Roseimicrobium gellanilyticum: one gene and its partner. The protein of the gene in region 1 binds, or shares a complex with, the protein of each later gene. Links are inferred from orthologs where the notes say so. Each region holds a gene or a part of one and is shown in the gene's direction. Other genes may lie near its edges.

Region 1 (8,003 bases):
GGAGTTTGTGAAGGATCTCGACGCCCCTCGTGGCCTCGTGTGGGACAACGACCGTCTCTATGTCGTGCATCCTCCCGATCTCAGTGTCTTCATCGACAAGGATGGCGATGGCGAGGCGGAAGAGCGCAAGACACTCATCAAGGGAATTGCGTTCGGCTACAAGGATCGTCCCGCAGACCACACCACGAATGGTCTCAGCCTCGGCATCGATGGCTGGTTGTACATCGCCGGTGGTGACTTCGGTTTCATGGATGCGGAAGGCACCGATGGCACGCACCTGCAGCATCGAGGCGGCGGCGTCATCCGCCTGCGTCCTGATGGCACCGGTCTTTCGCTGTACTCCACGGGCACGCGCAACATCCTCGAAGTCGCCGTGAGCCCTCTCATGGACATCTTCACGCGTGACAACACCAACGACGGTGGCGGTTGGAACGTGCGCTTCCACCACTTCACCGGCGGCTTCGGTGATCACGGTTATCCCCGCTTGTACAAGAATTTCAATGACGAAGCCATCCAGCCGCTGGCCGACTACGGTGGCGGCTCGGGCTGCGGTGCGGTGTACATTGATGAGCCCGGGTTCGGCGAGTGGAACAACGCTCCCTTCACCGCGGACTGGGGCACGGGTGCCCTGTGGCACCACAGCGTGAAGCGCAAGGGCGCGACCTATGAGGAGACGGAAGCTCCGAAGCCCTTCATTAAGATGACTCGTCCCACGGATGGCGATGTGGATGCCATGAGCCGCGTATTCCTGGCAAGCTGGAAGGGCGCGACCTTCAACTGGGAAGGGCCGAACGTGGGCTACATTGTCTGTGTGAAGCCGAAGGGCTACAAGGCAGAGCCGCTGCCGAACTTCACGAAGGCCAGCGATGCGGAGCTGGTGAAGCTGATGGAGAGCCCGAGCAACCGCCGCCGCATGGAAGCGCAGCGTGAACTCGTGCGTCGTGGCCTGCCCACGGATGCGCAAGAGGGTCTGAGTGCTTATATTCACAATACCGAGGCACCACTTGCCACGCGTGCCGCCGCCTACTTCGCAGCGACACAGGTGCCTGCAAAGGCGATGGTGACGGTGGGCAACAAGCCCATTGCCGACGATGACACCGTCTTCGCTGCCATCGCGGCGAAGGGTCTCGCCGACGTTGCCAGTATCGTGGTGCCTCCGGGCAAAGGAAAGGAATTCTCCATTCCCAAGGCCTTCCAGACCCCTGCGGGGCTGGCAGAGCTTTCGCGCTTCATGGCGAACGTGAAGGACTGGCCCAAGGAGGTGCTGGAGAACTATGCAAAGCTCGCCTTCGGTGATGGGGATGCAGTGACACAACATGTGTCTGTGCAGGCGCTTGCGAAGCTCAAGGCTTATGAAGTGTGCTTCGCGCTCTTCGACAGCGCCGATAGCACCGCGCAGGTGAAGCTCAATGCCACTCGCGCATTGCAGAAGATGCATGAGCCCGCCGTGGTGGATGGCCTGATCAAGCGCATCAACGAAACGACCGCGAGCGAGCCTCGCAAGCTGCTCCTCTCCGCCCTGTGCCGTCTGCATTTCCATGAAGGCGAGTGGAAGGGGGACTCGTGGGGTACCCGTCCCGATACACGCGGACCGTATTACCAGCCCGAAGCCTGGGGTGAGACTCCGAAGGTGGCTGCTGCCATCAAGGAGGTGCTGAGCAAAGCCACGCCGGAAGAATCTTCCTTCCTCGTGAGCGAGTTGAATCGCAACCGCATCCAGTTCAATGAAGCGCTGGAGCGCATCCTCACGCTGGCGAAGAACGATGCCAAGCTCATCCCGGATGCCGTTGGCCAGCTCGCTGCCGCGGAGAATATCCCTGCTGCCGGTGTGCCGCTCCTCGTGGCTGCCGCGCAGAATGAGTCGAGCAGTGCGACGGTGCTTTCCCAAGCCATTGCCGCACTTGCGAAGACGGACAGCGCGGATGGTGCGAAGGCTTCCCTCACCGCACTGGTGACACTGGCCAAGGCCCAGGGCGCAGGCAAGGAACAGGAAGCTGCGCGCAATGCCTTCCTGAACTCCCCGAAGCTGGAGAACCATCACCAGCTTCTTGAAGTGGAAGCGGAGAAGGTCGGCACGCCGACGGCACAGTGGGCTGACATGGCTCTGCTCAATCTCAGTGCCCGCACCAGCGGCAGCCCTGAGTCCCGCGAACTCTCCGGCAAGGCGCTTGATGCCGGCTGGCAGCATGATGTGAAACGCCGCGCGCAAATCCTCAAGGCGGTGGCTTCGCTGAAGCACAATCCGTATGCGGACAAGGTGCTGGCTGCGATGGACGACCCAGACAAAACCGTGGCCTCCGCGGCGCAGAACGCTGCGAAGGCGATGAAGCTGGAGAAGAAGACGGCTGCGAGTGGGCCGCTCATCGGCACCTTGAAGCCGGAGGATGTGATTGCCCAGGTGTTGAAGACCAAGGGGGATGTGGCACTCGGTGAGCAAATCTTTGCGCGTGCGACGTGTGTGGCCTGCCACACCACCAGCATGGACCAGCCGCAGAAGGGACCGTACCTGGGGAACATTGCCCAGACCTACAAGCGCCCTGAACTCGCGCAGAACATCATCGACCCGAACAAGACCATTGCGCAGGGCTTTGCCTCAGAGCTTTTCACCCTGAAGGACGGCAGCCAGCAGATGGGCTTCATCACGCTGGAGAGCGCTGACAGTGTGAAGATCCGCAACATCGCCTCGCAGGAATTCACCTATGCGGTGAAGGACATCACGAAGCGCGACAAGCTCCCCATCTCCATGATGCCGCCCGGCTTGGTGAACAACCTGACCGTGCGTGAGTTTGCGAGCCTTCTGGATTATCTGGAGGCGCTGGCGAAGAAGTAGCCGTCGACGCGAAGACGAGAATTCATTTCACAAACGCCGCCTCGGGAACGGGGCGGCGTTTTTTGTTTTGGCGTATTGTGGTTGTGAGTAAGTGGTGTGATGCGGGGTGGTTGATGCAAGGGTGCTGGGTGTGGTGGGCTGCATTGGATTCAACGCAGAGACACAGAGACGCAGAGGAACTTCGGAGACTGAGAGGATGCGGATGAGTTCACGCAAAGAGCATAGGAGTCAGGTTGGGAAAACTGCGTGATATCGGATGGAAACGCAATGTTTCACGACTGATTCGGATGCTGTGACGCGAAGCGTCCTTGGACTGCGTGCAGCCTGCTGCACTTTGGTAAAGCGGCAGCAGGCTGCACGCAGTCCAAGGCCTTCGGCACCGCTTCGATTTCGCTAACCTGACCTTCATGCTCAGAGCGTGCTCGTTCTCGTTCCAGCGCGGCTGCTTGGTTTGATCTCACCAAATCCCGCAAGGCCCCCCCCACGCGCTTCGTTTGCCTTTGCACCCCATCCATCACTGTCACCATCACACGATGAACCGCCGCACTTTTCACACACTCGCCTTGGGCGCAGGAGCCTCTGCATTCTCATCATCCATCCACGGAGCCGGCGACAGTGTGAAGCCTATTCGTGTAGGCCAGATCGGGACGAAGCATGCACATGCCTCCGGCCAGCTCGAAACGTTGCGTGCGTGTGGTGACTACGAGGTCGTGGGCATCGTGGAGCCTGATGAAGCACAGCGCAAGAAGGTGGAGAAGGACAAGGCGTATGCCGGGCTGCCCTGGCTCACGGAGGAGCAACTGCTGAATACGACCGGATTGCAGGCGGTGTCGGTGGAGACGGATGTGAGTGACCTGCTGAACACGGCGGAGAAGGTGGTGAATGCTGGACTGCACCTGCATCTCGACAAACCCGCAGGGGAATCGCTGGAGCAGTTCAAGCGCATCCTGGACACGGCGACGACGAAGAAGCGTCTTGTGAAAATGGGCTACATGTTCCGCTACAACTCAGGCTTCGATCTCGCGGTGAAAGCTGTTCGCGAGGGATGGCTGGGCGAGATTTCCGTGATCCATGCGGAGATGAGCAAGTTCATGGATGACGCGGGCCGCGTGGAGATGTTGCCGTACAAGGGCGGCTCGATGTTTGAGCTGGGCTGCCATGTCATCGACTCCGTGGTGCGCCTGCTGGGAAAGCCGGAGAAAGTGTCGCCACACATCCAGCGCGGAAAGGATGGTTGGGCGGACAACATGCTTGCCGTGCTGGACTATCCCAAGGCAACCGCCACGGTGCGCAGCTCCATGATTGAAGTACAGGGCGGCGCGCGGCGTCAGTTCGTGGTGTGCGGGAACATGGGCACCGTGGAGATTCTGCCGCTGGAGGCTCCCGTGGTGCGGCTCATGCTGGATCGTCCGCGTGGCGAGTACAAGAAGGGCATCCAGACCGTGAAGGTGGAGAACCTGCCGCGCTATGCGGCGGATTGGGTGGACTTCGCGAAAGCGATTCGCGGGGAGAAGGCGTGGGAGTTCACGCCGGAGCATGACCTCGCGGTGCAGGAGACGGTGCTGAGGGCGAGTGGGATGATGTGATGGCAATGCTGGGTGTGGCAGGCTGCATTGGATTCAACACAGAGACACAGAGACGCAGAGGAACTTCGGAGACTGAGAGTTTCGAGGACGAGAAGGAAGGAAGTTCCCAACCGCGCCCTCCCGCCCAATGACTGACGACCAGTGGCTACTGCCCCTCAACACACCCCATTCACCAGACACAACAAATCATCCGGGTGCGCCACGATTTGCCGTGCGCCATTTTCCTTCAGCTCAGTTTCGCCGCGGAAGCCCCAGCGCACGCCCACGGGGAGCATGCCGGCATTCACAGCGAGTTCCATGTCGATGCCTGAGTCGCCTACATAGGCGCAATCCGCGGGTATCACGCCGAGAGCCTCGCAGATGTCAAAGGCGCCTTGGGGATGGGGTTTGCGGGGCACATTGGCGCGGGCGCCGAGTACGATCTCGAATCCTGCTTCCGGGAAGAAGTGGGCGCAGCAGAGCTTCGTAAAGTGGTCGGGTTTGTTGGAGAGCACGGCCAGCTTCATGCCTCGCTCGCGCAGGTCGGCCAGGGTCTCGCGCATCCCGGTGTAGGGGACGGTCGCGTCCTTCCACGTGTCGTTGTAGTGGCGCTGGTAGTCCGCCACACAGGCATCGATGTCCACCTTGTCCAAGGCCTCCGGGGGGAGGGCGCGCTCCACGAGGGGGCGCACGCCGTCGCCGACGTAGCGGGGGAAGGCGGAAAGGGGTGCCCGGGGGAAGCCACGCTCTACCAGCATGCGGTTCACCGCCTCCGCGATGTCCGCCAGGGAATCTATCAAGGTGCCGTCGAGGTCAAAGATGAACGCTTTCATGGTGGGGTTTGTCGTTCTCCACGAAGCTCAAATGACCGCCCCTGCCAAGTGAAAAAAGGTATCCATCCGGCCCGACCCGTGCTTGGTAACGGGTCGGAACGGTTGTGGCCAGAAACTTAAGAGTTCTTGACAAACCAGTTTGCAAATCTTTGGAAATGGAAGAAATTTTAAAAGGCCAATCCATGCCAGTCCCTCCTCAAGATGTGACGGTTGAGCAGCCGGTTCCCTCGGAGGGAACGACGGCAGGTCGCGGTGTGCCTTCGTCGGCCCCCATTCTCTACCGGCCAAACGTCGCTGCCATCATCCTGAACATGGAGAACAACATCCTGGTGGCCCAGCGCGCCGGATTGAAGGGCGCGTGGCAGTTCCCACAGGGTGGGGTGGACATGGGGGAAGGCTGGGATGAGGCCCTCTACCGCGAGGTGGAGGAGGAAATCGGCCTCAAGCCCGAGAACATCCAAATCCTCGACCGCAAAGGTGGCTACCGCTATGAATTCCCCAAGGGCCGGCTGAAGTACGGCGTCTACGCCGGGCAGGAGCAGGTATACTACCTCTGCCGCTTCCTTGGCCGCGACTCGGACGTCAATCTGAACACGGCCCACCGCGAATTCGACAAGTGGAAGTGGATCCGGCCGGAAAAGTTCGACATGAGCTGGGTGCCGCGCTTCAAGCGTGACGTGTATCTCCGTGTCTTTCGTGACTTCTTCGGCATGGAGAAGTAGGTGCAGACGTAGGTCATGGTGTGACATGTGAAGGCACCACAGAGCGAGCAACAACCCCGGGGCGCCCATACGGTGGCCTGACTCAGAAAGGACGCACTTGGACTGGCAGGCAGGCACGGCAAAAGTCTGGCACGGATTGTGGACCATCTGGGATGCCGCGCGCAAGTTTGCCCTGGAGAACCCGCTCGACCCCTTCCCGCTGAAGCGCACCCTCACGGGGTACAATACGGTGAAGGCGAAGGCGGACGTGCGCGCGGGCATCAATGTGGCGCTGCTCGGCTTCTGCCAGGGCATGGCCTTCGCCTCCATGGCGGGCTTGCCGCTGCGGTATGGCGTGATGTGCTCCGCCATCTCCGCGCTGATTGGTCCGTGGCTGGCCAGTTCCCGTCACACGGTGTTGGGGCCTACGAATGGCTCCGCCTTCATCATCTTCTCCTATTTTGCATCATACCCTCACCTGGACCAGCTGCAGCTCATGCCCATGCTGGTCTTTCTGGTGGGGGCCATGCTCATCCTCGGCGCCTATTTCCGCATCGCGGATCTCGCGCAGTACATCAGCCGCAGCGTCATCGTGGCGTATGTGACCGGCGCGTCTGTGATGATTGTGATCAACCAGGCCCCCTTGCTCCTCGGTGTGGAGCGGGTGGCCACCCGGGTGAAGGAGGGGGAGACCGCGCCTGGGAATGTCTTTGGCAATGTGTGGAACTTCCTCACGCACCTGAGTGCGGCAAACTGGTGGGCCCTTCTCGTGGCGCTCGCTACCGCCGGATGTTATGTGGCCCTGCGCCACTGGAAGCCGAAGTGGCCCGCATTCCTCATCAGCATGCTGCCCGGGCCGCTCGTGTGCCTGCTGCTGCAGCGCTTCAACATTTTCCTGCCTACCTTTGCGAGTGGGGAACTGGACGCGGCGAATCTCCTGCCGCCGTTTCCGTCCTTCCTCTCCTCGGAGGCGCCCTCCCAGTTCGCCCAGCTCTTTGGCCTGGCCCTCGGTATCGCCTTCGTGGCGAATCTGGAGAACAGCATCATGGCCAAGACCCTCGCCAGCCGCGGCAACTACCGCGTGGATGGCAATCAGGACATGCTCAGCCTCGGCGCGGCAAACCTCGCCTGTGCCTACCTCGCCGGCATGCCAGCCAGTGGCAGCCTCACGCGATCTGCGTTGAACTTTGAAAGCGGTGCGCGCACCGCTGTTTCCAGCCTGGTGGGTGGTGCTGTATGCCTCACCGGTGCACTCACCCTCGGCCCGCTCATCGTGTATCTGCCGAAGGCGGCTCTCGCCACGCTGGTGATCTGCATCGCGATCTCCCTCATTCACCGGAGGCAGATCCGCATCTGCCTGCGTGCCACGAAGTCGGACGCGTTTGTGTTCATGGTCACCTTCATCGCCACCCTGCTGGTGCCGCTGCACGTGGCCATCTTCACCGGGGTGGGGGTGGCCATCATGCTCTACCTGCGGAAGGCCGCGCGTCCCTCGCTGGTGGAGTATGAGTTCAACAAGGAAGGCAATCTCGCGGAGGCCGCCCTCAATGCCCAGCGCCAGCATCCTTCCATCTCCATTGTACACGTGGAGGGGGATCTCTTCTTCGGTGCGGCGGAACTCTTCCGGACGCAGATTCAGCGCACCTGCTCCGACCCGAACCTGCGCATCATCATCCTGCGCTTGAAGAATGCCCGCCACCTCGATGCCACGAGCGTGATGGCCCTGGAGGAACTGGTGCAGACCATGCGCAAAGCGGGGCGCGACCTGATTATCAGCGGTGCTGGTAAGGACGTGTACCGCGTGCTGCGCGACAGCGGCGTGCTCAAGGACATCGGTCGCGAAAACTTCTTCATGGGCAGCGCGCAGAATCCGAATATCTCCACGCGAAATGCACTGAAACGCGCCCAGGAGATCATCGGTGCGAAGGAGGCGGACGTGCACATCTACTACGATCCGCGGCATTCGAAGAAGGACGAAGGCGCGAAGTAGTGCACTGGAGTGTGGCTGAGAGGGTTGCGTGGGCGAATCGCAATGTGGCGGAGCATGCTTTTGCAATGGCAGGCATGCGCCCTG
Region 2 (2,978 bases), 250 kb from region 1 along the record:
TGAAACACCAAACACGGCAAACCCTCTCCCTCCTCTGCGTCCTTTGCCTCTCCGCCCCTTTGCGGTTAACCGGAATCATCCCTGCAGCGCACCACGCCCCGCCCCCACCTTTTTTGCGTCCTCTGCGTACTTTTGCGGCCATTCCTTTGCTGCTTTGTTGCTTTGCGTTTCAACTTTCCGCCCTCGCTCAAATCCCTTTGCGCGCCCCCTTCCCTGCGGTTAACGCTCCCACCCCCTTTTGCACGCTCCCATGAACCGCATCGACCAACGTTTCGCTGACCTCCGCGCCTCTGGAAAGAAGGCCTTCGTGGCCTACATCTGTGCAGGAGATCCGAACCTGGACACCCTGCGCGACATCGTGCTCACCCTGGAGAAGTGTGGCGTGGACATCGTGGAGCTTGGCCTGCCCTTCAGCGACCCGCTGGCAGACGGCATTGTGAACCAGATGGCGGCGGACCGCGCCCTGCGTGCTGGGACCACCACGCCGAAGGTGCTCGCCGCAATCAAGAAGCTGCGCGAGGAAACGCAAATCCCGCTCGTGCTCTTCACGTATCTGAACCCGGTATACACCTACGGCTTCGAGGCTTTCCACCGGGACGCGGCAGCCGCGGGAGCGGATGGCGTGCTCCTGCTGGACCTGCCGCCGGATGAGGCCTCCGTGAATGCCGAACTCGTGGGCGGCGAGGCGCTGAAGCGCATCCGCCTCATCGCGCCCACCACCCCGGCGGAGCGCATCCCGGTCCTGACCTCCCAGGCGGAAGGCTTCATCTATTATGTCTCCCGCGAGGGGGTGACCGGCGCGCAGACCTCCCTGGCGACCGGCATCGAGGCCCAAGTGGCCCGCATCAAGGCAACCACGGAAACGCCTGTGGCCGTGGGCTTTGGCATTTCCACCCCGGAGCAGGCAGGCGCGGTTGCCGGCATGGCAGACGGCGTCGTGGTGGGCAGCGCCATCGTAAAGCTCATTGAACAACATGGCTCCGACAGCGCCCTCACGGACAGGCTCGCCGCCTTCGTGAAACCTCTTGTCGATGCCGTGAAGTCGGTCTAGCTTCACCGCCCCTTTCCCCATGGCTACCACGCTCAAATTCTGGAAGATGAACGGCGCGGGCAATGACTTCGTCATGCTCGACAACCGCACTCAGTCCGTGCACATCGACAACGAAACGATCGCCCGCCTGTGCGACCGGCATCGCGGCGTGGGAGCGGATGGCCTTCTCCTCGTGGAACCCGCCACAGACGGCGGCGACTTCAAGATGCGCTACCACAATGCGGACGGTGGCGAGGCCGAGATGTGCGGCAATGGCGCGCGCTGCTTCGCCCGCTACGTGAACCGTCTCCATGAGGACAAGCTCGGTGGCCTGAAGTTTGAAACGCTCGCGGGTATGATCTCCGCGGACTACCTGGGCGACCAGGTGCGCATCAACATGAGTGCGCCGCACAGCCTGAAGCTGAACCAGACCCTCCCCGTGGAAGGCATTGAGCTCAGCGTCCACAGCGTGAATACCGGCGTGCCCCACGCGGTGGTCTTCGTGGAAGACCTGGAGCATACCAATGTGCGCGGCCTCGGCGCCGGCCTGCGGTACCACACGGCCTTTGCGCCCAAGGGCACGAACGCGAACTTCGTAAAAATCACCGGGCCAAACAGCATCTCCATCCGCACGTATGAGCGCGGTGTGGAGGATGAGACGCTCGCCTGCGGCACCGGCATGGTGGCGTGCGCGCTGATTGCCCATGAACTGCACGGCTTCACCTCGCCGGTGTCCGTGCTCGTGCGCGGTGGTGATACCCTGCAGATCGGATTCCAGAAGACAGCCGACGGCTACCAGAACGTGACCCTGCACGGACCGGCGGACTTCGTCTTCGAAGGCACCGTGGAGGTTTGATTTTCCTATGACCAGCAGACAATCCCTTCAGAAGGCCCACCGCATCGCGTGGCCGGTCGTGATTCTCGGAATCGCAGTGATGGCATTGTCTGACTTGAAATGGCTGCAAGCTACAGGCGTGGTGCTGCTTTTCAGCGGCATCCTCTGGGCGAAGTTCGCCGGGAAATGCGTGCACTGCCTGAAGCCCGCCGGCGCGTGGATGCACAGCGCCAGCCCGGGCGTGCAGTACTGCCCCTGCTGCGGAAAATCGCTCGATGCCGACCGCGCACGCGCGTGAGGCCACCCTCTTCGTCTGCTTCCAGCGCGCTTGCGCTGGCGTATTCCCTCTCTCAAATTGTCTTTCGTCAAAACACGTAACTACAAACCCATGTTCGCAGGTACCCATACCGCCATCATCACCCCTTTCCGCAACGGCCGACTGGATGAGGATGCGCTGAAAAAAGTCATCGACTACCAGTTCGATGGCGGCGTGCAGGGCGTGGTGCCGTGCGGCACGACCGGCGAGTCCCCCACCCTGGACTACGATGAGCATGACCGCGTGATCCAGCTCACCGTGGGCATCGCCCGTGGTCGTGGTCTCGTGATTGCCGGTACCGGCAGCAACAGCACGCGTGAGGCCATTGAGATGACGCAAGAGGCCGAGGCCGCTGGCGCGAATGCCTCCCTGCAGGTGGCACCCTACTACAACAAGCCCACGCAGGAAGGTCTCTACCGCCACTTCCGCGACATCGCGAAGAATACGAGCCTGCCCATCATGCTCTACAGCATTCCCGGACGCTGCGGCATCGAGATTGGCATCGAGACCGTGGTGCGCCTCGCCGAGGAGTGCCCGAACATCCGCGCCATCAAGGAAGCCGGTGGCAATGCCGACCGCGTGAGCGTGCTGAAGCAGCTCCTCCCCGCGGATTTCGAAGTCCTCTCCGGCGATGACTCCCTGACCCTGCCCTTCATGAGCGTGGGTGGCGTGGGCATCGTGAGCGTGGCGGGCAATCTGATTCCGAAGGAGATGAGCACCATGGTGCAGCACGCACTGAAGGGTGAGTGGGCCGAGGCCCAGGCCATCCACGCGAAGTTCAACCCGCTCTTCAGCAT

The links. Proteins that work in one complex are often made in the same cells at the same time.
Region 2: the proteins of DES53_RS13645 (region 1) and dapF are in contact, whole or in part, in a solved structure (PDB 5YGU), measured with the Escherichia coli proteins. The link is inferred for Roseimicrobium gellanilyticum from one-to-one orthologs.

What each region holds. Positions count from the first base shown.
Region 1 is NZ_QNRR01000004.1:279,486-287,488, forward strand. Bases 4,414-7,180 are described here. They hold DES53_RS13645 (RNA pyrophosphohydrolase), read left to right. Parts: upstream 4,414-5,410; coding sequence 5,411-5,950; downstream 5,951-7,180. Other genes in these bases: DES53_RS13635 (Gfo/Idh/MocA family protein), read left to right, coding at 4,414-4,416; DES53_RS13640 (HAD family hydrolase), read right to left, coding at 4,572-5,228; DES53_RS13650 (SulP family inorganic anion transporter), read left to right, coding at 6,048-7,180. Outside these bases: DES53_RS13630 (DUF7133 domain-containing protein), read left to right, coding at 1-2,830; more of DES53_RS13635, read left to right, coding at 3,364-4,413; more of DES53_RS13650, read left to right, coding at 7,181-7,919. UniProt on the Escherichia coli protein: Master regulator of 5'-end-dependent mRNA decay.
Region 2 is NZ_QNRR01000004.1:538,496-541,473, reverse strand. It holds dapF (diaminopimelate epimerase), read left to right. Parts: upstream 1-1,070; coding sequence 1,071-1,886; downstream 1,887-2,978. Other genes in the region: dapA (4-hydroxy-tetrahydrodipicolinate synthase), read left to right, coding at 2,254-2,978; DES53_RS14690 (hypothetical protein), read left to right, coding at 1,894-2,163; trpA (tryptophan synthase subunit alpha), read left to right, coding at 251-1,051. UniProt on the Escherichia coli protein: Involved in the succinylase branch of the L-lysine biosynthesis and in the biosynthesis of the pentapeptide incorporated in the peptidoglycan moiety. Catalyzes the stereoinversion of LL-2,6-diaminopimelate (L,L-DAP) to meso-diaminopimelate (meso-DAP).